DNA from 3 places in the Allobosea sp. 05T439 genome. Region 2 is predicted to be linked to each of the others. Evidence: predicted binding sites of a transcription regulator. Region 2 holds the regulator's gene; each other region holds the start of a gene.
The links. Region 2 encodes LexA, which represses DNA repair genes until DNA is damaged. Its sites were predicted from a motif close to TGTTCNNNNTGTGTTCNG; they were not measured.
Positions count from the first base shown of each region.

Region 1: a site for LexA is predicted at 4,601-4,618, ahead of AC1DIO_RS14265 (PA0069 family radical SAM protein). Genes of this name have one in related genera too.
Region 3: a site for LexA is predicted at 4,703-4,720, ahead of AC1DIO_RS24955 (ATP-dependent helicase). Genes of this name have one in related genera too.

Region 1 covers NZ_JBFTKP010000010.1:148,364-157,765, reverse strand. The annotation lists gene AC1DIO_RS14285 (demethoxyubiquinone hydroxylase family protein) at 1-172, opposite strand, end outside; partial or broken gene mutY (A/G-specific adenine glycosylase) at 265-1,335, shown strand; gene AC1DIO_RS14275 (site-specific DNA-methyltransferase) at 1,316-2,500, opposite strand; gene rnhB (ribonuclease HII) at 2,691-3,302, opposite strand; gene AC1DIO_RS14265 (PA0069 family radical SAM protein) at 3,354-4,544, opposite strand; gene AC1DIO_RS14260 (glycosyltransferase family A protein) at 4,672-5,160, shown strand; gene ypfJ (KPN_02809 family neutral zinc metallopeptidase) at 5,263-6,144, opposite strand; gene cydB (cytochrome d ubiquinol oxidase subunit II) at 6,254-7,258, opposite strand; gene AC1DIO_RS14245 (cytochrome ubiquinol oxidase subunit I) at 7,272-8,702, opposite strand; gene AC1DIO_RS14240 (uracil-DNA glycosylase) at 8,853-9,402, opposite strand, start outside.
Region 2 covers NZ_JBFTKP010000012.1:126,669-134,021, reverse strand. The annotation lists gene trpD (anthranilate phosphoribosyltransferase) at 1-29, shown strand, start outside; gene trpC (indole-3-glycerol phosphate synthase TrpC) at 37-846, shown strand; gene moaC (cyclic pyranopterin monophosphate synthase MoaC) at 843-1,331, shown strand; gene AC1DIO_RS16215 (molybdopterin molybdotransferase MoeA) at 1,328-2,539, shown strand; gene lexA (transcriptional repressor LexA) at 2,621-3,325, shown strand; gene AC1DIO_RS16205 (hypothetical protein) at 3,319-3,786, opposite strand; gene AC1DIO_RS16200 (ComEC/Rec2 family competence protein) at 3,893-5,551, opposite strand; gene gltX (glutamate--tRNA ligase) at 5,710-7,128, shown strand.
Region 3 covers NZ_JBFTKP010000027.1:36,768-44,239, forward strand. The annotation lists gene AC1DIO_RS24925 (ABC transporter permease) at 1-567, opposite strand, end outside; gene AC1DIO_RS24930 (ABC transporter ATP-binding protein) at 564-1,364, opposite strand; gene AC1DIO_RS24935 (ABC transporter substrate-binding protein) at 1,361-2,374, opposite strand; gene AC1DIO_RS24940 (fumarylacetoacetate hydrolase family protein) at 2,547-3,263, shown strand; gene AC1DIO_RS24945 (hypothetical protein) at 3,336-3,560, shown strand; gene AC1DIO_RS24950 (DNA topoisomerase IB) at 3,591-4,604, shown strand; gene AC1DIO_RS24955 (ATP-dependent helicase) at 4,738-6,810, shown strand; gene AC1DIO_RS24960 (hypothetical protein) at 6,985-7,236, shown strand; gene AC1DIO_RS24965 (DUF1236 domain-containing protein) at 7,359-7,472, shown strand, end outside.

The DNA of each region.
Region 1 (9,402 bases), on a different contig from region 2:
CGGTGAGCATCTGCTGCAAAGCCGGGACGATGTCGGGCGTGAGCCGCTTCGCCACTGCGATCTGCGCGGAGTAGATGCGGATCGCGCCGTATTCCCCGGCATGGTTCACGCGCACGATCCGCTTGATCGTGAGGGCGTCGTGGGGTGAAGGGCTCTCCGGCGATATGGTCATGTGATCGCGGGAGCTCAATGACGTTAGCATCTTGGACGTTAGCATCTTGCGGCTGGGGGACGGCACGCTAAACCGGGGACATGACCCTCGCAATGCGCGCCCCTGCTGCGACTGCCGCCGATCTCCTGGACTGGTACGATCGCCACCGCCGTGTCCTGCCTTGGCGTGCCTTGCCCGGCGAGAGGGCCGAACCCTATCGCGTCTGGGTCTCAGAGATCATGCTGCAGCAGACCACGATAGCGGCGGTGAAGCCCTATTTCGAACGGTTCATGGCACGGTTCCCGACGGTTGGGGCTCTTGCCGACGCGCCGAGCGAGGAGGTCATGCAGGCCTGGGCCGGCCTCGGCTACTACTCGCGGGCTCGCAATCTGCATGCTTGCGCCAAAGCGGTCTCGGCGCTGCACGCGGGTCGCTTTCCCGATACCGAGGAAGGCCTGCGCGAACTGCCGGGCATCGGAACTTATACGGCAGGCGCTGTCGCAGCCATTGCCTTCAACCGGCCGGCGGTTGCGGTTGACGGCAATGTCGAGCGCGTCATGACCCGTCTCTTTGCAATCGAGGATGCTTTGCCGGGGGCCAAGCCCTTGATCAGGGAGCGCACCCTGGCCCTGTTGCCGTCGGAACGACCGGGCGATTACGCGCAGGCACTGATGGATCTCGGCGCCACGATCTGCACGCCGCGCTCGCCAGCCTGCGGCATTTGTCCGTGGCAGGCGCCGTGCGTCTCACGGGCGGCGGGGACACAGGAGACCTTTCCGCGGAAGGCGGCGAAGAAGACTGGGGCAACCCGCTACGGGGCTGCCTTCGTGCTGCTGCGCGAGGATGGCGCGGTTCTGCTGCGGACGCGGCCGGCCAAGGGGCTGCTTGGAGGCATGGCGGAGGTGCCGACCGGTCAATGGAGCGCGGATTACCGCCTCGCTGACGCCTTGCAGGATGCTCCGCTTCCGGCGCAGTGGCGCAGGCTGGCAACGCCCGTTCGCCATGTCTTCACCCATTTTCCGCTGGAGCTCACGGTCCTTGTCGCGCGTGCCCCGCGGGCGACGCCGGCGCCGCAAGGCTCCCGCTTCACCCCGCTGGCGCGGCTCCGTGACGAGCCGTTCCCGGCGGTCTTCCTGAAAGCGCTCGAGGCAGGGCTCGAGGCGCTCAGGCCGCTGCCATCTGCGCCCTGATCTCGCCGCGCAGTGAATCGAGCAGCGTCAGCCCTTCCGGGCGCTCGACATGCCAGAAGGTCCAGCCATTGCAGGCGGGTAACCCCTGGGCCAGCGCTCCGACCTTGTGGATCGAGCCGACAGCCGGGCCAAGCAACAGCGTGCCATCGGCCCGGATCGTCGCCTTGTGGCGGCGTTTCTCGTCGACGACACTCTCACCGGCCTTGACCAGCCCGGCCTCGACCAGGCTGAGGAAGGGCACGCGCGGTTCGCTGCGCTTCGAAGGCGCGGTGGAGAACGATTCGGGCGGCAATGGCTGGACAGCGGCGATGCGCTTGCGCGCCGCCTCGGCATAGACCGGGTCGCGTTCAAGGCCGATGAACCGCCGACCGAGAGCCTTCGCGACGGCACCCGTGGTGCCGGTGCCGAAGAACGGATCGAGGATCACGTCGCCGGGGTTGCTAGCCGAAAGCATGACGCGGGCCAGCAGGGCCTCCGGCTTTTGAGTCGGATGCACCTTGGCGCCGGACGCGTCCTTCAGACGTTCCTCGCCGGTGCAGAGCGGCAGATACCAGTCCGAGCGCATCTGCAGGTCGTCATTGCCGCCCTTCAACGCCTCGTAATGGAAGGTGTATTTCGAGCTTTCGCCGCGCGCCGCCCAGATCAGTGTTTCATGCGCGTTGGTGAAGCGCCGGCCGCGGAAGTTCGGCATCGGGTTGGCCTTGCGCCAGACGATGTCGTTCAGCATCCAGAAGCCGAGATCCTGCAGGATCGCGCCGACGCGGAAGATGTTGTGATAGGAGCCGATCACCCACATTGCGCCGTCCGGCTTCAGCACCCGCCGGCAGGCGGTCAGCCAGGCTCGCGTGAAGGCGTCATACTCGGCGAAGGAGGCGAACTTGTCCCAGTCGTCGTCGACGGCATCGACGAGGCTGTCGTCAGGCCTGCGGAGATCGCCGCCAAGCTGAAGATTGTAGGGTGGATCCGCGAAGACGAGGTCGACGCTTGCCGGAGGCAGGCGGTCGAGCGCGGCGATGCAGTCGCCGACGACGACCTGATCGAGCGGAAGATCAAATGAAAGGCTCGAAGCCTTCATCCGAGACTGCAGCGCAGGCCGTCCGGTACGCGAAACCTGAATCCGGACGGCGGCGCTGGCAGTCCCGGTACGCGAGGTACCCATGACGCCGAACCATTTACGCAACTTCAACAGTCGCGATCTTGGGGGAGTCAGGGTAAAAGCCGGGTTTCCGGGTTGAAAAAAATGCGTCTCGTTTTGGGGCTGCAGTTTTTGCCTAGTGCATTGGCAAACCAGCTGAATCCGGATCGGGTGTTAAGAAACGGCTAACGTGTCGCGGGCATCGCACAACCGCTCAGCGCCGCCAGACGCCCTTGATCGGCGCGAAGGAAAAACGGTGCTCCGGGCACGGGCCGTGGGTCTGTATCGCGGCGCGATGCGCGGCCGTGCCATATCCGGCGTGCCCGGCAAAACCATAGGCCGGATAATGCGTCGCCAGGCGCGCCATCATCCGGTCGCGGGTCACCTTTGCGATGATCGATGCGGCCGCAATCGAGGCCACGCTGCCGTCGCCCTTGATGATCGCATCGCAGGGGCAGGGCAGAGTGGGAGGGTCGTTGCCATCGACCAGCACATGCCGCGGCTGGACAGGCAGACCGGCAACCGCGCGCTTCATGGCGAGCAGCGTCGCCTGCCTGATGTTGAGCGCGTCGATCTCCTGCGCTGTGACGCTGCCGATCCCGATACCGAGCGCGGCTTTGGCGATCTCCCCGAACAGCGCTTCGCGCCTTGCGGCGCTGAGTTCCTTCGAATCGGCGAGGCCAGCCGGAATCAGGCCGGGGTCGAGAATGACGGCAGCCGCCACCACTGGCCCGGCCAGCGGCCCGCGTCCGACCTCGTCGACGCCGGCCAATGGCCAGAATCCTTGCTCAATTGCGTGCGCCTCGCGGCTGAAATCGGCGGCCATGCCCGGTCCAGGAAAGAAATCGTTGCCGGGCTTATGCCGGAAGGCCGTCGTCTAGAACAGGCTGAGCTGTGCCTTTTCCTTCTCCGGCTTCAGGAAGAGGTCGCTGCGCAACCGCAACCGCGTCGCGTTGAAGCCGAGGCGTTCGGCTGCCATTTCGAAGCGCCGCCCGATCATCCAGGCATAGGGACCGGAACCGACCTGACGCTGGCCCCAGGCCGAGTCGTAATCCTTGCCGCCGCGTGTCGAGCGGATCAGCGAAACGACATGGCGCAGCTTGTCTGGATGGTGGGTCAGGAGCCAGTCCTGGACGAGATCCTTCACCTCCAGCGGCAGCCGCAGCAGCACGTAACCGGCCTCGCGCGCCCCGGCGGCCTTGGCGGCGTCGAGGATGCGCTCGATTTCCTGCTCGTTGATCGCGGGGATGATCGGCGCGACCAGCACGGTCACCGGAATGCCGGCATCCGACAACCGCTTGATCGTCTCCAGCCGCTTCGCCGGCGCGGCGGCGCGCGGCTCCATGCCGCGCGCGATCTTGGGATCGAGCGTCGTCACCGAGATCGCGACCTTGGCGAGGCCCTGCGCTGCCATCGGCGCCAGGATGTCGATGTCGCGCTGTACCAGTGCCGATTTCGTGACGATGCCGACCGGGTGGCGGAAGCGCGCCAGCACCTCCAGGATCGAGCGCATGATCCGCAGCTTCTTCTCGATCGGCTGATAGGCGTCGGTATTGGTGCCGATCGCAATGGTGCGCGGCTGGTAGGACGGTGCAGACAATTCCTTCTCGAGCAGCAGCGCGGCGTCGGGCTTGGCTGTCAACTTGCTCTCGAAATCGAGCCCAGGCGAAAGCCCGAGATAGGCATGGCTCGGCCGCGCGAAACAGTAGACGCAGCCATGTTCGCAGCCGCGATAGGGGTTGATCGAGCGGTCAAACGAAATATCCGGCGAATCATTCCGCGTGATGATCGTGCGCGCTTTCTCGATCGCGACTTCGGTCTTGAAGGCTGGTAATTCGCCGAGAGAGCCCCAGCCATCATCTTCGGCGACGCGCTGCTCGGTCTCGAAGCGTCCGCCTGGATTGATCGTTGCCCCGCGCCCGCGCCGTCGTTCCGGATCGATGCGGTGGCCGGCATAGGCGAGGGGGTCAGCCGGAGCGACACGCGCGGATGCCGACAGGGTTTCGCCGTCATGCCGCCTGAGCGGCTGGGCTGCGATCGGTCGCGAACTGGGTCTGGCTTGCTGCATGGCGCTGAGCCGTTCCTGAGAGGGCCGTAAGAATCGGCGTTTCCGTGACCATCAATGTGAACATATAGGGAACAAAATGCAAGTGGCGGGATTGCGGCATGTTGCGCTGCGTCATAATCAATGGGCCATGCTTACAGCCGTCATCAGGGCCGACGGACCGGCCAGAGCACTCGCTGCGACTTTTTCCGCGCTGATCCCGGCCGTTGCCGAAGGTTTCCTCGGCCATGCCGTGGTCGTCGATGCGGATGGTGAGGGGGAGGTGGAACGCCTCGCCGATGCGACGGGTGCGACCTATGTCAGGGCGGCCGTGCCTGAAAGCTGGCATGCCGGTGCCGCGCAGGCGCGCGGCGATTGGCTGCTTCTGTTGAGCGCCGGGGACATCCTGCAGCCAAACTGGATTCAGGCGACCGAGCGCCATCTGCTGCTGGCGCCCGACAGGCCGGCCCTGTTGCCGCTGAGCGGGGTTGCTGCGGCGCTCAAGGAGCGCGCCGCGCTGTCATTCGGCCCGCGTCGGCTGCGGGCCGGCCTTGTGGTGCCGAAGGGGCTGGTTCTGGCCGGGCGGCTGAATGCCGCGCCGCGGCGTCTCTCGGTGCGCCGGGAGCGTGCCGTATCCTGAGACGCAAGGCATCGGCCCGAAAGGTGGATCGCGGTATTCGGGGAAAGCCGACGCAACCCCAGAAGGTGAGATCGGATCGGATACGAGATCGGGTCCGATGATCTAAAGCTGGTTCGTCCGGAAGGTATCGCAGCTTTGCAGCGAGCCGGACTTGAAGCCGGTCGTGAACCAGCGTGTGCGCTGCGCCGACGAGCCGTGGGTGAAGGAATCGGGCACGGCCACGCCTTGCGAGGCTTGCTGCAGCCGGTCATCGCCGATCGCCGCCGCCGTCCGCATCGCCTCGTCGACATCGCCCTGGTCGATTCGGCCCATCGCCTGGACATTATGCGCCCAGACGCCGGCGAAGCAGTCCGCCTGCAGCTCGACCCGCACTGACAGCGCATTCGATTCGCGCTCCGAGATGCGCTGTCGCAGCTGGTTCACCTTGGGCAGGATACCGAGCAGGTTCTGGATGTGATGGCCGACCTCGTGGCCGATCACATAGGCATAGGCGAAGTCACCACCACCGCCGAGCTTGCGCTGCATCTCCTGGAAGAAGGAGAGGTCGAGATAGACCTTCTTGTCTTCGGGGCAATAGAACGGCCCCATCGCTGCCTGTGCCGTGCCGCACCCCGAGCGATCGATGCGCGAGAACAGCACGAGCTTCGGCGGTTCGTAGCGGCGGTTCGCCTGCTGCGGCAGGATCTTGGTCCAGATATCCTCGTTCTGCGCCAGCACCGCCGAAACGAAGCGACCCATTTCATCCTGCGGCGGGCCTGAGGCCGGGCGGCTCTCCTGGGTCGGAGCACTGCGCCCGACCCCGAGCATTTCGGCGCCACCGATCAGGATGCGCGGATCGATCCCGAGAGCCCAGCCGACAAGGCCAAGCACGACCATAGTTCCGATGCCGACACCGCCGCGCCCGCCGGGAAGCCCCGCGAAGCCGCCGCCGCCATTGCGCCTGTCCTCGAGATTCTCGGACTGGCGATAATCTTCCCAACGCATGGCGGAGTCCCCGTCTAGTCCCGAGCAATCTCGTGGAGAGAGGCCCGGAACTCAAGCTATTCGTCAACCGGCTCGCGCGCGGGTGGTTCCCCAGGTTCTTCCTGTTACCTCAGTGATAGCCGCTGTCGGCCCTCACCTTGCCGCGGAAGGTCCAGTAGACGAAGGCCGTGTAGAACAGGATCATCGGCAGCAGGAAGCAGACGCCGATCAGGACGAAGATATGGGAGGACGGCGCTGCGGCCACATCCCAGATCGTCAGGCTCGGGGGCACCAGATAGGGATAGTTCGAGATCGCGAGTCCCAGGAAGCAGAGCAGGAAGATCGCGATGGTGAAGGCAAAGGGTGTGAATTCGTGCTGCCCGTGCAGCCGCTTCCAGACCATATAGCCGCAGAACGCCGTCAGGACCGGGAATGGCCAGAGCAGCAGCAGGTTGGACGGCGTGAACCAGCGTTCGGCGATGCGCGGATGTGCGTAGGGCGTCCACAGCGAGACGATCACAGCGAAAGCCATCAGACCGAGCAGGAGCCATTTCGCCTGGTGCCGTGCCCTGTCCGCGACGGCACCTTCCGTCTTGAAGACGAGCCAGGTCGCGCCGAGCAGCGCGTAGCCGACGACGACGCCGACCCCGCACATCACCGAGAACGGCGTCAGCCAGTCGAAGGGGCCGCCGGCAAACTCGCGGTTGCTCACGGTGATGCCCTGGATCAAGCCACCGAGCACGAGGCCCTGAGCGAAGGCCGCAAGGGTCGAGCCGAGCCAGAAGGCAATGTCCCATTTCCTGTGATGCGGCTTGGCGACCCAGCGGAATTCGAAGGCGACCCCGCGGAAGATCAGCGCCAGCAGCATCAGGATGATCGGTGTGTAGAAGGCCGGCATGATGATGGCGTAGGCGGTCGGAAAGGCGACCCAGAGGCCGCCGCCGCCGAGCACGAGCCAGGTTTCGTTACCGTCCCAGAAGGGCGCGACCGAGTTCATCATCTGGTCGCGTTCGCCCTCGTCCCTGGTCGTCGGGAAGAGGATCGCGATGCCGAGGTCGAAACCGTCGAGCACGACATAGAGCATCACGGCAGTACCGATCAGGACGGCCCAGATGACGGGGAGATACCATTCCATCTCAGCTCTCCCCTCAATTCGCCGGCTGGATCTTGTCGTCGCCGGGATGCCCGTCGCCGAACAGCACAGAGGCGTCATCCTGCGTCGCCTTGAGCGTTCGCTGCGAAGGCTGCTCCGGTGGGTCCGTGGCGAGGAGAGCGTCGGGGCCCTTGTCGATCAACCGGTTCATCAGCAGGATCCCGGCCGCAAAGACCACGGAATAGACGCAGACGAAGAGCGCGAGCGAGATTGCGACCTGCATCGCCGTCACCGGCGAGACGGAGTCGACCGAACGCAGCACACCCGTTGCGAGCCAGGGCTGGCGCCCGACCTCGGTCACGAACCAGCCGGCGAGGATGGCGACGAAACCGAGTGGCCAGGTGTATTGCGCCAGCCAGAGCCAACGTCGTGCTTCGAACACCTTGCCACGTGACCAGAGATAGGCACCGAGCCAGCCGAAGCCGATCATCAGGAAGCCGATGCCGACCATCAGCCGGAAGGCGAAGAAGGGAATCTTGACGGGCGGCCGGTCCTGCGGCGCGAAATCATTCAGGCCGGGAAAGAGAGCGCTCATGCTGCCATGGGTCACGAGGCTGGCGAGCCCGGGAATCGCGATTTCGTAGCGGTTGATGCCGGCCTTCTCGTCGGGCCAGGCGAAGAGAACCAGAGCGCCGGGCTTCGACGAATCCCAATGCGCTTCGATCGCTGCGAGCTTCGCCGGCTGGTATTTCGCCGTGTCCTCGCCGTGCTGGTGGCCGATGATGGCCTGGATCGGAGCCGTCAGGGCGATCATCAGGATCGCCATTCGCACCATCGTCCTGGCAGGCTCGATGCTCGTCCCGGCCAGGAGATGGCGCGCTCCCGTCGCCAGCACCACGAAGGCGGTGGTCAGATAGGCCGCCGTCATCATGTGCATGAAGCGCAAGGGGAAGGTCGGATTGAAGATGATCTGCAGCCAGTCGACCGGATAGGCGATGCCGTCGCGCATCTCGTGGCCGGTCGGATACTGCATCCAGCTATTGGCCGAGAGAATCCAGAACCCCGACAAGGCCGTTCCGGCGGCGACGATCACCGCGGACAGGAAATGCAGCCAGGGCGGAACGCGCTTCCAGCCGAACAGCATGACGCCGAGGAAGGAGGCCTCGAGGAAGAAGGCGCTCAGAACCTCGTAGCCGATCAGTGGACCGATGACGTTGCCGACCACCGTCGAGAACCGGCTCCAGTTCGTGCCGAACTGGTAGGACAGCACGATGCCCGAAACGACGCCCATCGCGAAGGAGACCGCAAAGATCTTGGTCCAGAACCGGGCGAGCAGGTGAAACTTGTCGTCGCCGGTCTTCAGCCAGAGGCCGAGCAATGTCGCGATATAGGCGGAAAGCCCGATGGTGAAGGCGGGGAAGACGATGTGGAAGGAAACCGTGAAAGCAAATTGAATACGCGAAAGCAGAAAAGCGTCGATTTCCATCGCAAGGCTCCGGCCGGCACGCCGCACGAGCGGCTTGAAACGACTCTGCCCGCACAGCATCGTCGCTGCGCGGCAATTTAGTCAAATCCGAAACTGCGCGAGGGGCCGGAATGTCGCAGAGGCAGGGCTGCGTTGTCGCAGGCGAATACTTTAGCTGGCTGCGTCGAGCGCTGTCCTGAGCGCCCGCATGTCGCGCCAGGCGAGGCGTTTCTGCAGGGGCTGGCGCAACAGATAGGCGGGGTGAAGCGTGGCGAGGGCGCGGATGCGCCTTGTGCCCATATCGTACTCGGTCCACTTGCCGCGCGAGGCGAGGATGCCGGTGAAGCCGAGCAGGCCCTGGGCAGAGGGGCCGCCGATGCAGACGAGGATATCGGGATTGGCGAGTTCGATCTGCCGCTGAATGAACGGCAGGCAGATCGCGACCTCCTGCGGCGTCGGCGTGCGGTTGCCGGGCGGACGCCAGGGCAGAAGATTGGCGATGTAGACATGTTCCTGCCGGTTGAGGCCGATAGCCGCCAGCATCCGGTCGAGCAACTGGCCGGAGCGCCCGACGAAGGGCAGGCCGAGCCTGTCTTCATCGGCGCCGGGGGCCTCGCCGACGAACATCACGCGCCCCTCCGGATTGCCGTCGGCGAAGACGAGATTCTTCGCGGTCGCCTTGAGCGCGCAGCCCTCGAAGCTGGCCAGTGCCTCCTTCAAT
Region 2 (7,353 bases):
CCGCACTTATCGCCAGCTCGAACGCGTGAGGACGTCATGAGCGACATCCTCGCCCGCATCGAGGCCTATAAGCGCCAGGAGATCGCCGCTGCCAAGGCCGCGGTTTCCCAGGCTGAGATCGAGCAGCGCGCCCTGGCTGCCGGCCCCGTGCGTGGCTTCACGGCCGCTCTTGCCGCGAAACACGCGGCCGGCAAGCCTGCATTGATCGCTGAGATCAAGAAGGCCAGCCCGTCCAAGGGGCTGATCCGCGCCGATTTCGACCCGCCATCGCTGGCACGCGCCTATGCCGATGGCGGCGCGGCCTGCCTGTCCGTACTGACCGATGCCCCCTCTTTCCAGGGACAGCCGGAATTCCTGCAGCAGGCGCGCATGGCAAGCGGCCTGCCCGCCCTGCGCAAGGATTTCCTCTATGACCCCTATCAGGTCTTCGAGGCTCGCGCCTGGGGCGCCGACTGTATCCTGATCATCATGGCCGGCGTCGATGACGGGACAGCCCGCGCGCTGAACGAGGCGGCAAAGTCACTCGGCATCGACGTGCTGGTCGAGGTTCACAACGAAGCTGAGCTCGATCGCGCCCTCGAGCTCGACAGCCCCTTGCTCGGCATCAACAATCGCGACCTTCGCAGCTTTGCCGTCGATCTCGCCGTCACCGAGAGACTTGCACCGCGCGTCCCCGCGGACCGCATCATCGTTGGCGAGAGCGGCATCTTCAGTCATGCCGACATCGCACGGTTGCAGCGCGCCGGCGTCAACACCTTCCTCGTCGGCGAGAGCCTGATGCGGCAGGACGATGTCGCCGCTGCGACCCGTGATCTCCTGACCGGTTCTGCGCGCAGCGCAGCATGAGCAAGCTCAGCCATCTCGACGCCAGCGGCCAGGCCCATATGGTCGATGTTGGCGACAAGGAGGAGACCTCGCGCATCGCTGTCGCCGAGGGCTGTGTCGTCATGCAGCCCGGGACCCTGGCGATCGTGCGCGATGGCGACGCCAAGAAGGGCGACGTGCTTGGCACGGCGCGCCTGGCTGGAATCATGGCCGCCAAGCGCACGCATGAACTGATCCCGCTCTGTCACCCGCTGCTGATCAGCAAGATCAGCGTCGACCTCACCCTGGACGAGACATTGCCCGGGGTGCGCGTGAGCGCTGAGGTCAAGATGAAGGGACAGACCGGCGTCGAGATGGAGGCGTTGACCGCTGTCGGCGTCGCCTGCCTCACAGTTTACGACATGGTCAAGGCGGTCGACCGGGCGATGCGGATCGAAGGCATCAGGCTCGTCCACAAGTCAGGTGGAAAATCCGGCACCTTCGATCTCCCGGAAACTGCGCGATGAGCCTCACGCCCGTCCCCGTCGCCCTGAAGGCGCTAATCGACAGCGTTCCGGCACCGACACCATCAGAAACCCTGCCACTCGCACAATGCGTAGGGCGCGTGCTCGCCGCCGACCTGCAGGCGCTTCGGACCCAGCCCCCCTTTGCCAACTCCGCAATGGACGGATACGCCGTTCGCGCAGACGATATTGCGCCGGCAAATGAATTGCGTGTCATCGGCGAATCGGCTGCCGGTCGTTCCTTCTCAGGGATGGTCCGCTCCAATGAGGCTGTTCGCATCTTCACCGGTGCTCCGATTCCGGAGGGCGCCGATACGATCTTGATTCAGGAGAATGCGGACGGCGTCGGCACTGCGACGATCCGCGTGCGCGAGGACGCCGAGCGCGGCAAGTTCGTTCGTCAGGCAGGATTGGACTTCTCCGAGGGCGAGGTGTTGCTTCTCGCCGGCAGCCGGCTCGACAGTGCGAGCCTCGGCCTCGCGGCAGCCATGGGCCACCCCATGCTCACTGTGCGTCGGAAGCCACTGGTCGCGATCCTCGCGACTGGCGACGAACTGGTCCAGCCCGGCGAGCCGGTTGGACCCGACCAGATCGTCGCGTCCAACAGTTTTGCGCTCGCCGCGCTGGTCGAGCAGGCCGGCGGCACGGCGCTCGATCTCGGGATTGCCCGCGATGATCATGCCGATCTCGCCGACAAGATTGGCCAGGCACGGAAGGCCGATGCCGATGTGCTGATCACCCTCGGAGGAGCCTCGGTAGGTGAGCACGATCTCGTCCAGGCAGCGTTGATCGGTCAAGGCATGGCGCTCGGCTTCTGGAAGATCGCCATGCGGCCGGGCAAGCCGATGATGATGGGCCGCCTCGGCCGCATGGTCGCGCTCGGCCTGCCCGGAAACCCCGTCTCGTCCATCGTTTGCGGACATCTCTTCGTCGTGCCCCTGCTCAGGACCCTCCTGGGCGTACCGGAACCGGAGCGCGATCTGAGTGAGCCTGCAATCGTCGGAAGAAATTTGCCGGCAAATGATGAGCGGCGAGACTATATGAGGTCGGAACTGACGCTCACTCCGGAAGGATGGCTGGCAACGCCCTTCGCCAAGCAGGATTCGTCGATGCTGGCCACTCTTGCCCGCGCCGACGCGCTACTCATTCGCGAATCGTTTGCTGCGCCGGCAAACAAAGGCGACAACTGCCGGATCATCCGCCTACGCTGAGCGCGCTTGCGGAACACAACGCGAACCTGTATGGTGTTCGTGCTTTGTTTCGATTCCATACAAAGAGCGCCGGCGGGAACCATGCTGACACGCAAACAGTTCGAACTGCTTCGTTTCATCCAGGAACGCCTGCGCGAGACAGGGGTGCCCCCCTCCTTCGACGAGATGAAGGACGCGCTCGATCTGCGCTCCAAGTCCGGTATCCATCGCCTGATCATGGCGCTGGAGGAGCGCGGGTTCATTCGCCGCCTTCCCAATCGAGCCCGAGCGCTGGAGATCATAAAGCTGCCCGAAGGGGCCGGCGGCCCTCAGGCGACGCGCGGACGGTTCAGCCCCTCCGTCGTCCAAGGGGGGCTTGGCAAGGTCCGGCCGATCGCACCGCCCCCGGACGAAGATGTGCGCTCCACGGTTGCGATTCCGGTCATGGGGCGGATTGCCGCCGGTACACCGATTTCCGCCATCCAGAGCCGCAGCCATACCGTGGCACTGCCTGCCGACATGCTTGGCCCCGGTGAACATTTTGCCCTCGAGGTTCGCGGCGACTCGATGGTGGAAGCCGGCATTCTCGACGGCGATACGGTGGTGATCAAGCGTCAGGACACGGCCAATACCGGGGATATCGTCGTGGCTCTGATCGATGACGAGGAAGCAACGCTGAAGCGACTGCGCAAGCGCGGCTCCTCGATCGCGCTCGAGGCTGCCAATCCCGCCTATGAGACAAGGGTGCTGGGACCGGACCGCGTCAAGATTCAGGGCCGCCTGGTCAACCTGATGCGGCGCTACTGAAGCGGCTCGTGTTCTTCGACAGCCGCCAGCGGCAAAGCCGGCGTGCTTGCAGGCCGCTCCCGCTTGCGGCTCCAGGGACGATCGACACCATCCTGCTCTGATAGATGGGCGCGCCAGCCGCCCTTGTTGCCGACAAGGGCGGTCGCGCCATCGCGCGACAATGCCCTGCGGTCGATCAGTCGTGCTGCGCACGGAGCGTTCCACGGAATCGGCGTGATGACGAGATCGGCGCGCCGACAGTCCTCGACGATGGCCAGGCGATCACGTGCAAAGGCAACGCTTCGTCCATCCTTGCTGCGGACGACACAACCCAACGTGTCGCAGGCCGCGCCTTCCCGCAGGCTGTTGTCGTCAGTCCGGCGATTATCGCCATCTGCGTTCAGCCATTGCTGCAGCACGAAGCGGCTCGGTTGCCCCGCCAGGATGACCATCGCCCCCGCGGACCAGGATGCCGGAACCATCGCGTTCGATCAGGATGTCGGGCCTGTCGGGCTTCGCTGCCACGAGCAGTCCCGCGATCAGGGGGGCGACGGCCAGGAAGCGCAGCGGTGTCGTCCAGAGCGTGATTCAGAGAAGCGCAGCGGCAAAGCATGCGAGCGCCGCGGCCCCGAATGCAGGAATGATCACCGCGGAGTGGTCGAATCCCGCAACCCAGCGCGCGGATTGCAGCACATAGTCCGAAGCGACTCCCATGAGCGCCCAAGCCGGCCAATCCAGGCCGAAGGGATAGGCGAGCACGCCGAAGACAGCGGCAGGCATGACGATCAGGGAAACGAAGGGCAAGGCGAGCGCATTGCCGAGCAGACCGAAGGGGTTGAAGGTCTGGAAGTGATAGGCACCGAACGGTGCGGTTGCGACCGTCGCCAGCACGGTCGTGACCGTGAGCCCGACCACCGCGATCCAGATCGGCCGTAGCGGCCAAGGCAGGTTCGCCGGCGCCTCGGAGTGGCCGCGATCCTCCCAGCGCTCGGCAAAGGCGATCAGCGCCGCGACAGCGCCAAAGGACATCTGGAAGCTTGGACCAAGCAGCGCGTCAGGCTCGCGCAGCAGAACGATCATCGCAGCGAGAGCCAGATTGCGCATGCTGAGCGCCGGGCGATCGACGAGAATCGCACCGAGCATGACCAATGTCATGATCAGCGAGCGCACCGTCGCGACCTCGGCTCCCGAGAAGATGCAATAAGCCGTGGCGCCGAGCATCGCGGCCAGGGCGGCGAGTTTCTTTATGGGCCAGCGCAATGCCAGCGTTTGCGATAGCGCCAGCAGGCCACGGACCAGGCCGAAGATCGTGGCGGAGGCCAGCACCATGTGAAGGCCCGAGATCGAGATGATATGATAGATTCCGGCCGCGCGGAGGTCGATATTGGTCGCCTCCGTGATGAGGCCGCGCTTGCCAGTAACCAACGACGCCGCCATCGCGCCAGCCTGCCCTCCCCCGATCCCGGCGATGCGCTCCGTCAGGGCATTGCGCGCCCGGTCGACCGTCGCGCGTATCTGAAGCTCGAGCGGTGGCTGCAAGGGTGGTGGGGCGAGCGTGATCTTTCCGGGGATGGTCCCGACTGCACCAAGCCCTCGGAAGAAGGCGTCGCGCCCGAAGTCGTAGCCACCTGGTCGCACTGGACCGGGCGGCGGCAGGAGGCGCGCGACGGCAGCGATGTGATCGCCCGGCGAAACCGAACCACCTTTGACGTTGACCCGAACCCGCCGTGGCAGGCGTTCAGGCTCCACCCCGGCAATGCCGGTCACCAGGATCACGAGGCGCGCGCCGGCGTCGCGCGCCTCGACCGATTCGACAAAGCCGGTGAGTTGTCCCACGCGCATTCGATCGAGCATCGGTGCTGCGATCGTCGCCGTGCGCCAGGCCGCGGCACCAAAGCCGGCGAAGATGGCAGCAAGGCCGACGCAAGCGAGCATGACCGGGCGTCGGGCGCGCGACAGCGCTGCCATCGCAGCGGAGACGCCAAAGCCGGAGAGCGGGACCCAGAAGGATGGCTCGCGATCAGCCGCGAAATAGAGCAGAATGCCGGCTCCCATCAGCACCGGCAGCCAGAGAAACAGCCTTCTTCGTCCGGCCTCGATCGCGATGGCGCCCAGGAAGCGCGCGCGCCATTCGGCGAGAAACAACCGAATGGCAGCGTCCTGAAACCATATCTCGGGAATGCGGAATGGTACGGCGCGAACACGCGCGCCGCGCAGCCGGCTCGGGTCTGGCGGCGCCTCGCGCATAGGCCGTCCCTCGGTCAGCCAACCAGATGCGATCTTGCGCTTAACGTCGGCCCCATCAGCATGTTACAGGGGCGGCGTCGGTTGTCATGTCCCTTCGACGTCTTGTTCCTCTGCCGCTCTGTCGGCCTCATTTCCCGTCCTGCCGGAGCCTGCCTTTCATGAGTGATGCGGTCGTTACGCGCTTCGCGCCGTCTCCAACCGGATTCCTGCATATCGGCGGCGCGCGTACCGCGCTGTTCAACTGGCTCTATGCCCGTCGCCATGGCGGCAAGATGCTGCTGCGCATCGAGGACACCGACCGCGAACGCTCGACCGAGCCGGCCATCGCGGCGATTCTCGACGGCCTGTCCTGGCTTGGCCTCGATTGGGACGGCGAGACCGTCTACCAGTTCGCCCGTGCGGCCCGGCACCGCGAGGTCGCCGAGCAGATGCTCGCCGCCGGCAAGGCCTATTATTGCTATGCGACACCGCAGGAACTCGAGGAGATGCGCGAGAAGGCGCGCGCCGAGGGCCGTCCCATGCGCTATGACGGACGCTGGCGCGATCGCGATCCGGCAACCGCGCCGGCCGGCGTGAAGCCGGTCATCCGCCTGCGCGCGCCGCAGACCGGAGAGACGGTGGTCGAGGACGAGGTGCAGGGCCGCGTCGTCTGGCAGAACGAGAATCTCGACGACCTCGTGCTGCTGCGTTCCGACGGCAACCCGACCTATATGCTCGCTGTCGTCGTGGACGACCATGACATGGCCGTGACCCATGTCATCCGTGGCGACGACCATCTCACCAACGCCGCCCGCCAGACCCAGATCTACCAGGCGATGGGCTGGCGCGTGCCGAGCATGTCGCATATCCCGCTGATCCATGGGGCGGACGGCGCGAAGCTCTCCAAGCGCCATGGTGCGCTCGGTGTCGATGCCTATCGCTCCATGGGCTATCTGCCGGTGGCCCTGCGCAACTACCTCCTCCGGCTGGGCTGGAGCCATGGCGACCAGGAGATCTTCTCGACCGAAGAGATGGTCTCGCTGTTCAATCTTTCCTCGATCGGCCGTTCCCCGGCACGCTTCGACTACGCGAAGCTGGAGAGCCTGAACGGGCTCTACATGCGCCAGTCCGATGACCGTGACCTGCTTGATGCACTGAAGAGCATCTTGCCGGAAATCGGCCCCGCGCACGGCCTCGGCCCCGAGCTCGATCCGGCTCTCGAAGCCAAGCTTCTTGCTGCGATGCCGGGATTGAAGGAGCGAGCCAAGACGCTGATCGAGCTGCTCGACAGCGCCTCCTATCTTTTTGCCAAGCGTCCGCTCGCACTCGATCAGAAGGCGGCGACGCTGCTCGACGAGGGCGCCCGCCAGCGCATGCCCAGCCTGGCAGAGAAGCTTGCCGCGGTGAACGACTGGACACCGGCTCCGCTCGAGGCCGCGGTCCGGGCCTTCGCCGAAGAACATGCCCTCAAGCTCGGACAGGTGGCGCAGCCGCTGCGGGCCGCACTCACCGGACGGAGCCAGTCGCCCGGCCTGTTCGATGTGATGGCGGTGCTCGGCCGCGAGGAAACGCTCGCTCGTCTCAGCGATCAAACGTGATCAAAGGCGGGGCAGCCCCGCCTTTGTGATTGGTTGAACCCCAAGGGCAAATGGGCTAGTGACGCCGCATATGCCGAGGGTGTCCGAAGCGGCGCCCCGGTATGAATATTGCTTTAATATCAGTCGGATGTACCTTCCTTTGCCTGCAATCCCGTCACATGGCCGTTACGCAGAGCCACTCGGATGATGATTGCCGTTCCGGCACCCATTCGTGCCGGCTCGGAT
Region 3 (7,472 bases), on a different contig from region 2:
CGAGGCGCCGATGCTCTTGAACAGCATGCGCGCATTTTCGTCGGCCGCATGCAGCCCGGCCGCGGTGCCGACGATGATCGGAAACACCGAGATGAAGGCTGCGAGCGCGACCTTCGACATGATGCCGAACCCGAGCCAGGCGACGAAGAGCGGAGCGAAGGCGAGCTTGGGCATGGTGTCGACCGCGACGATGTAAGGCATCACCGCGCGCTCGCCGAAGCTCGTTTCCCCGACCACGACGCCGAGCGTGACACCGATCGCCAGCGCCACGACGAAGCCCACGAGGACCTCGCTTGCCGTGACCCAGAAGGCTGGCAGCATATAGTCCCCGGCCATCAGGTTGCGCCCGACGAAGCCGATATCGCGCAGCGTATCGCCGGGGGTAGGCAGGATCAGCGGCGAGACGATCTCGGCGGCGGTGATGCCCTGCCAGAGCCCGAGGAAGAGCACGAGCAGCCCAAGCATCGAGGCCCAGCGCGGGGCCTTGGAAATCCACGAAACCTTTTCGATCCAGACCGTGTCGGCGGGCAGGGCGGCTGCCAACGGCTTCTCCGCGACATGGCTCACAGGAATGCTCCCTTGTCGAGAAGGCCGCGGATCACACCGACATACTCGCCGAAGAGCGGCAGCGTGGTCATGTCGAGCGTCCTCGGCCGCGGCAGGGCGATGGGGATGCTGCGCACGATCCGCCCGGGGCGCGACGACATCACATGCACGATGTCGGAGAGGATGACGGCCTCGGCGATGGAATGGGTCACCAGGAAGGCCGAGGCGTTGCGCTCGCGGCAGATGCGCTGCAGCTCCATGTTCATGAAATCACGGGTGATCTCGTCGAGTGCGCTGAACGGCTCGTCGAGCAGCAGCACATTCGGCTCCGAGATCAGCATCCGGCAGATCGCGGCGCGCTGCGCCATGCCGCCCGAGAGCTGCGAGGGGTAGGTGTCCTCGAACCCTTTCAGCCCGACCAGTTCGAGCAGGACGCGAGCACGCGCCGCGGCCGTCTCGGCTGCAGCGCGCCCTTCGCGGACTTCGACCGGCAGCAGGATGTTCTGGAGCGTCGTCCGCCACGGAAACAGCGTCGCCTGCTGGAACATCATCCCGATATCGGCACGGGCGCCCAGCACCGGTGTCCCCGCGAGCATCACCCGGCCCTTCGAAGGCGGTGTCAGGCCCGCCATGATCTTGAGCAGCGTCGACTTCCCGCAGCCGCTCGAGCCGATGACCGAATGGAACTCACCTTCCCGGAGAACCAGATCGACGTTCTCCAGCGCCACCACGCGCTCGCCGTAGGATTTCGAAACCTGCGCGAGTTCGTAGACCGGCCGAGGTCGCGCCTCGGCCGATACAGTCGCCGCCACCGTCATCGCGGAGCGTTCCAGGCCGTGACGAGATCGTTGGAATAGGCCTTGGTCAGGTCGGCCAGCGGCTTCTTGAGATCGCCCGAGGCAACGAGCGTCTGTTGCCACATCTCCCAGGCGGCGGGGTGGTTGTAGCCAAAACCCTTGGCGGGATCGATCGGACTGGTCAGCTTGTAATAGACGTCGAGCAGAGCCTCGGCGAAGGGCATGTTTTCCAGCTGTTGCGGATTGCCCATGCGGGCATGTTTCAGGGTCGCGGCCCGGTTGGCCGGGTCGATCCCGAATTTGGTGCCCCTGACCAGCGCGCGGCCGAAGCGCTCCAGCATGCTGCGGTTCTCGTCGAGATATTTCCGCGTCACCACATAGCCGTTGCCGAAGAAGGACTGGAACGGCGGAGGTGTCAGCGAGCGCAGCTTGACACCGCGCAGTGTCAGCGTGGCCGCGCCCGCGGTGTCGGAGGCATAGGCGTCGATCGCCTTCTGCATGAAGCCGGCGACAGCCATGCCGCCCTCGCCAACCGTGATGAACTTGTAGTCCTGGCCTTCCTTCATGCCCTCGGCGTCGAAGATCGAGCGCACGAACGCGACCTCCGCCCCGTCTGCCGTGCCGACGCCGATGACCTTGCCCTTCAGGTCGGTGGGCTTCTGGAACGGCGAAGCCTCCGGCACGACGAGGTTGAACTGGCTGCGGGTGAAGTAATTGTAGATGTAGACCAGATCCTGGCCCCGTTCGCGCGCCGCCATCAGCGGCCCCGGACCGGGATGGGCGAGCTGCGCCTGGCCCGCAAGGAGCGCCTGGATGGCCTGGGCCGAACCATTGACGCTGCGCGGCTGGATCTTGAGCTTCTCCTCGGCGAAATAACCTTCGCCGATCGCGGCATAGAGGGCGAAATAACCCAGCCCGCCCGGGCTCGGATAGACGATCGTGAGCTCATCCTGCGCCTGCGCATGAACACGCGACGCTGCGAGCGCAAGCGGCAGGCCCGCCGCCGCTGCCATGAACTGCCTACGTTTCATCCCGCTCCCCTTGCGTTTTTCTGATACGGATTAGCGAACGATGCATTATCGATCAAACGTGTCAAATAAATTCAGATTATCTGGCGTGTGATAAAAATATGCAGATTTATCTGGACAGGATCGAGCCGGCCCATATGCTGTCCCGATCGTGACCCAGCGCATGGCTTCCCAGATGACGACACTCGCAGACTTCGCCGTTCCGGCGCCGACCCTCCAGTCACTGCCGATCGAGGGCTCCTCGGCGCGCTTCCCGATCCGGCGGATCTACTGCGTCGGTCGCAACTATGTCGCCCATGTCAGGGAGATGGGCGGCGACGAGACCCGCGATTTCCCGCTGATCTTCCAGAAGCCGGCCGATGCAATCGTCCAGAACGGCGGCGTCGTTCCCTATCCGCCGATGACGGACGATTTTCACTTCGAGCTCGAGCTCATGGTGGCGATGAAGTCCGGCGGCTACAACATCCCTCAGGACGAAGCGCTCGAGCATGTCTTCGGCTACGGCATCTGCCTCGACATGACCCGCCGCAAGCTGCTCGACACGCCAGACGGCCCGCGGATCCCGTGGGAACTTAAGAAATCATTCGATCACTCGGCGCCCTGCGGCCCGATCTACCCGGTCGAACAGGTCGGCCACCCGTCGACGGGCAAAATCCGCCTCGAGGTCGACGGTGTCGCACGCCAGGATTCCGACCTGTCCTTGATGATCTGGCGCACGCCCGAGATCATTGCGACACTCTCGAAATATTACTCGCTCGAGCCCGGCGATGTGATCATGACCGGTACGCCGCATGGCGTCGGCGCGGTCCTTCCCGGTAATGTTCTCGTCGGCAGCATCGAGCGCCTCGGCGCGCTCACCGTCACGATCGGCGCGTCGCCGCTGGCGGGCTGACAGATTGCGCCTGGGCGGAACAAGCGCTGGCCCGACCGTGTTTATCGCGAAGCTTCCTGCGGAGGTTTTGCCATGCAGCTATCGGCCAAGGACAGATTGATTGCGGCCCTCGTGGCCCAGCTTCATGCCGAACGCGAGACGAGGGATGCGCTCGCCTTTGTGATAGCGAATGGCCAGCGCGACCGGGATGTCCTCACCGCCATCCTCACGGATCCGGTGCCGGCCTTCACGCAGGCTGACTTGGCCTACGCCGAAGAACTCGTGCGCCGCCATCATAACCGCCGGGAAGCGGCTTGATGCAGGAAGCGCTGGGCAAGCAGTAACGCCATGGTCGCCGGCAAGCCATCCCGCGCCCCTGGTCGGCTGCGGATCGTCAATCCCGGAGATCTGACGATCCGCAGGGGCCGGCGCGGCAGGGGCTTTGCCTATCTCGACGCCACTGACGAGCCCGTCCGGGACGCGGCCTTGCTTGAGCGGATCCGCTCACTTGCAATTCCGCCCGCCTATCGCGAGGTGCGCATCGCGGCCGATCCACGGGCCCATCTCCAGGCGGTCGGGCGGGACGAGGCCGGGCGGCTGCAATATCTCTATCATCCCGAATGGGAGCGGGTCCGCGAACGCCGCAAGTTGAAGCGATTGCGGCTGCTGATCGACGCGCTGCCCCGTTTGCGCAAGGCGGTCGCCGATGATCTCAAGGCGCGTGCGCTCTGCCGCAGGAAAACGCTGGCTTGCGCAGTCGCCATCATCGACCGCTGCCATCTGCGCGTTGGCGGCGAGGCCTATGCGAGGAGCAATAGCAGCCATGGTGCCTCGACGCTCCTCAAGCGCCATGTCGCGTTGACGGCCTCGCGGATCGACCTGCTGTTTCGCGGCAAGGGCGGAAAGCAGATCGCATGCTCGCGGCAGGATGGCCCGCTCGCCCGAGCACTTGCCCGGATTGCGCAGTTGCCCGGCCGGCGACTGCTGCAATACCGGGACGAGGACGGCAAGGTGACGCCGGTCCATGCCGGCGACATCAACGCCTATCTCCGCGAGATCTCCGGCCTCGCCATCAGTGCCAAGGATTTGAGGATGCTGGCGGGGAACGCTGCGGCCGCCGAACTGCTGCTGGCCAGCCAAATCATGATCGGCGATGGCAGCGAGAAGCGTCAGCTCGCCGAGATCATGCGCGCCGTCTCGGAGCAACTGGCGAACACGCCTGCCGTGACGCGCAAGAGCTATGTCCACGCCATCGTGGTGAAGGCCTATGCCAACGGGAAGCTCGCGGCCTCCTTCGAGAAGGCGCGCGCCAGGGGCGGCTGTTCCCGGATCGAGCGGGCGCTCGCCTCGCTGGCTGGGTGAGGTGAATCGCCGCCTCATGATCAGGTCGAAACCGATCCTGCCATAGGGCTTCGGCCATCTGGCTCAGGACGGCTGCCCTATTCCCGATCTTTTGCGTTGCGAACAAAACGCGAAAAATGATCGAATATGAGACATGTTCGCTCTCGATTCGCTGGCGCCACCAAGCTATCTCGACAGGCTCAACCCCGCGCAACGCCGCGCGGTGGAGCACGGCGTCGGCACGCAGCCGGGTCCCTTGCTGGTGATCGCGGGGGCGGGATCCGGCAAGACCAACACGCTCGCGCATCGTGTCGCGCATCTGATCCTGAACGGTGCGGACCCGCGCCGCATGATGATGCTGACCTTCTCCCGACGCGCTGCAGCCGAGATGGCGAGGCGGGTGGAGCGCATCGCGCGCGACGTGCTGGGAGAGGGGGCTGCCGTCATGACCGACGCGCTGACCTGGGCCGGGACCTTTCACAGCGTGGGAGCAAGGCTGCTCCGGGATTACGCGCCGGAGCTTGGGCTCGATCCGCATTTCACGATCCATGACCGCGAGGACAGCGCCGACCTGATGAACCTCGCTCGTCACGAGCTTGGCTACTCGAAAACGGAAGGGCGCTTTCCCAAGAAGGGCACCTGCCTTGCGATCTATTCGCGCTGCGTCAATGCCGAAGAGCCGGTTGAGGCCGTGCTGGGTGCTTCCTTTCCCTGGTGCGCATCATGGGCAGGGGAGCTGAAGCAGCTCTTTTCAGCCTATGTCGAGGCCAAGCAGGCCCAGAACGTCCTTGATTACGACGATCTTCTGCTGTGCTGGGCCCAGGCCGCAAGCGAGCCCAGCCTTGCCGCGGAGATGGGCGGACGTTTCGACCATGTCTTCGTCGACGAGTATCAGGATACCAACAAGCTTCAGGCCTCGATCCTGCTGGCGCTCAAGCCCGATGGCCAGGGGCTCACCGTCGTCGGCGATGACGCGCAATCGATCTACTCGTTCCGCGCCGCCGAGATCCGCAATATCCTCGATTTCCCCCAGGCCTTCAGCCCACCGGCTGAGGTCGTCACGCTGGATCAGAACTATCGTTCGAACCAGCCCATTCTGGCCGCCGCGAATGGGGTGATCGAGCTCGCCCGCGAGCGCTTCACCAAGAACCTCTGGACCGACCGCCAGTCGGGCGGCAAGCCCCAACTCGTCAATGTTCGCGACGAAGCCGACCAGGCGCGCTTCGTCGCGACGCGCGTGCGGGAGAACAGGGAGGCGGGGCACACGCTCAAGCAGCAGGCGGTGCTCTTTCGCGCCTCGCATCACAGCGGCCCGCTGGAGGTCGAGCTGACACGGCGCAATATTCCTTACAAGAAGTTCGGCGGGCTGAAATTCCTCGATGCCGCCCATGTCAAAGACATGCTGGCGATGCTGCGCTTCGTCGAGAATCCGCGCGACAGGGTCGCCGGGTTCCGCTTGCTGCAGCTGCTTCCGGGCGTGGGGCCGACCTCCGCGCAACGCGTGCTCGATCAGGCCGGCACGGCAGATGATTTCGCAGCAGGCCTCGCGGAGCTGTCGGCGCCCGCGCGTACGGGCGACGCCTGGCCGGATTTCGTTGCGACATTCCGGGCGCTGCGCTCAGGGATAGGCTGGCCGGCAGACCTCGAACGGGCCCGTCTCTGGTACGACCCTCACCTGGAGCGCATTCACGAGGATTTCACCACGCGTCGAGCCGATCTGGTTCAGCTGGAGCAGATCGCCTCCGGCTATCCATCCCGCGAGCGCTTCCTCACCGAGCTCACCCTCAATCCGCCCGACGCAACGAGCGATGAAGCGGGTCCGCCATCGCTGGACGAGGATTTTCTKATCCTCTCGACCATCCACTCCGCCAAGGGACAGGAATGGAAGTCGGTCTTTGTGCTGAACACGGTGGACGGCTGTCTTCCCAGTGACCTTGCCGTCGGGGAGACCGCCGAGATCGAGGAGGAGCGCAGGCTGCTCTATGTCGCGATGACGCGCGCCAGGGACGACCTGCATCTGGTCGTGCCGCAGCGCTTCTTCACTCATGGCCAGGCCGCGCGAGGCGATCGGCATGTCTACGCGGCACGCACGCGGTTCATCCCGCATGCCCTGCTGCACCTGTTCGAGCAGGCGACCTGGCCCATCGAGCAGGCTCAGGCCGCCATGCAACACCGCAGCGGCGTGAGAATTGACGTATCGGCACGGCTCAAGGGCATGTGGCGCTGAAGCATCGGCCCGGAGGATTGCGGTTTTCGGGTAAGCCGATGCGACCGCACAGGGCGCGATCGGCCTGCGCCGGTGGCGCCGGCCCGCATCTTGCTTGTTCCCCTTAAGCTCTCGGTAACCCAGAAACCCCAGCCTTAATGGCTGGCCTGACTCGATTTCACTCGGAGTGCCTCCATGGATGCCTTCACGATGGTGATTGTCGCCTGCATTTCCGGCGAAGCGACCTGCACCGCCGCCCGGATCAGCGAACTGGGTTTCACCACGGTGCAGGCCTGCGAGGCCCGCATCGACGACATCGCGCGCGCGATGACGTTGGAGTTCGGAAAACGACCGGAATTCAAGGGCCGGCAGGTCACCTACGACGTCTCCTGCATGGACAGGGAACAGCTCTGGCACAAGCTTGGGGTGACCCAGGCCGAGACCTGATTGCGGCCGTTCGCGGCGGAGGCGGCCTCTCGCGGGACACCAACGTCCGGATGCCGATCGGTGGAACAAACCGGAATCGAGCCCGTTCCTGAACACAGAACCCTCAGCGAAGGAGATCTGTGATGATGAAGAAACTTGCTCTCGCCGCGACCCTGATTCTCGTGCCCGTCGCGTCATTCGCCCAGAATCCGCAGGGCGCGCAGGGTGGTGCAGCTGCCGGCGCGGCGACAGGCGCC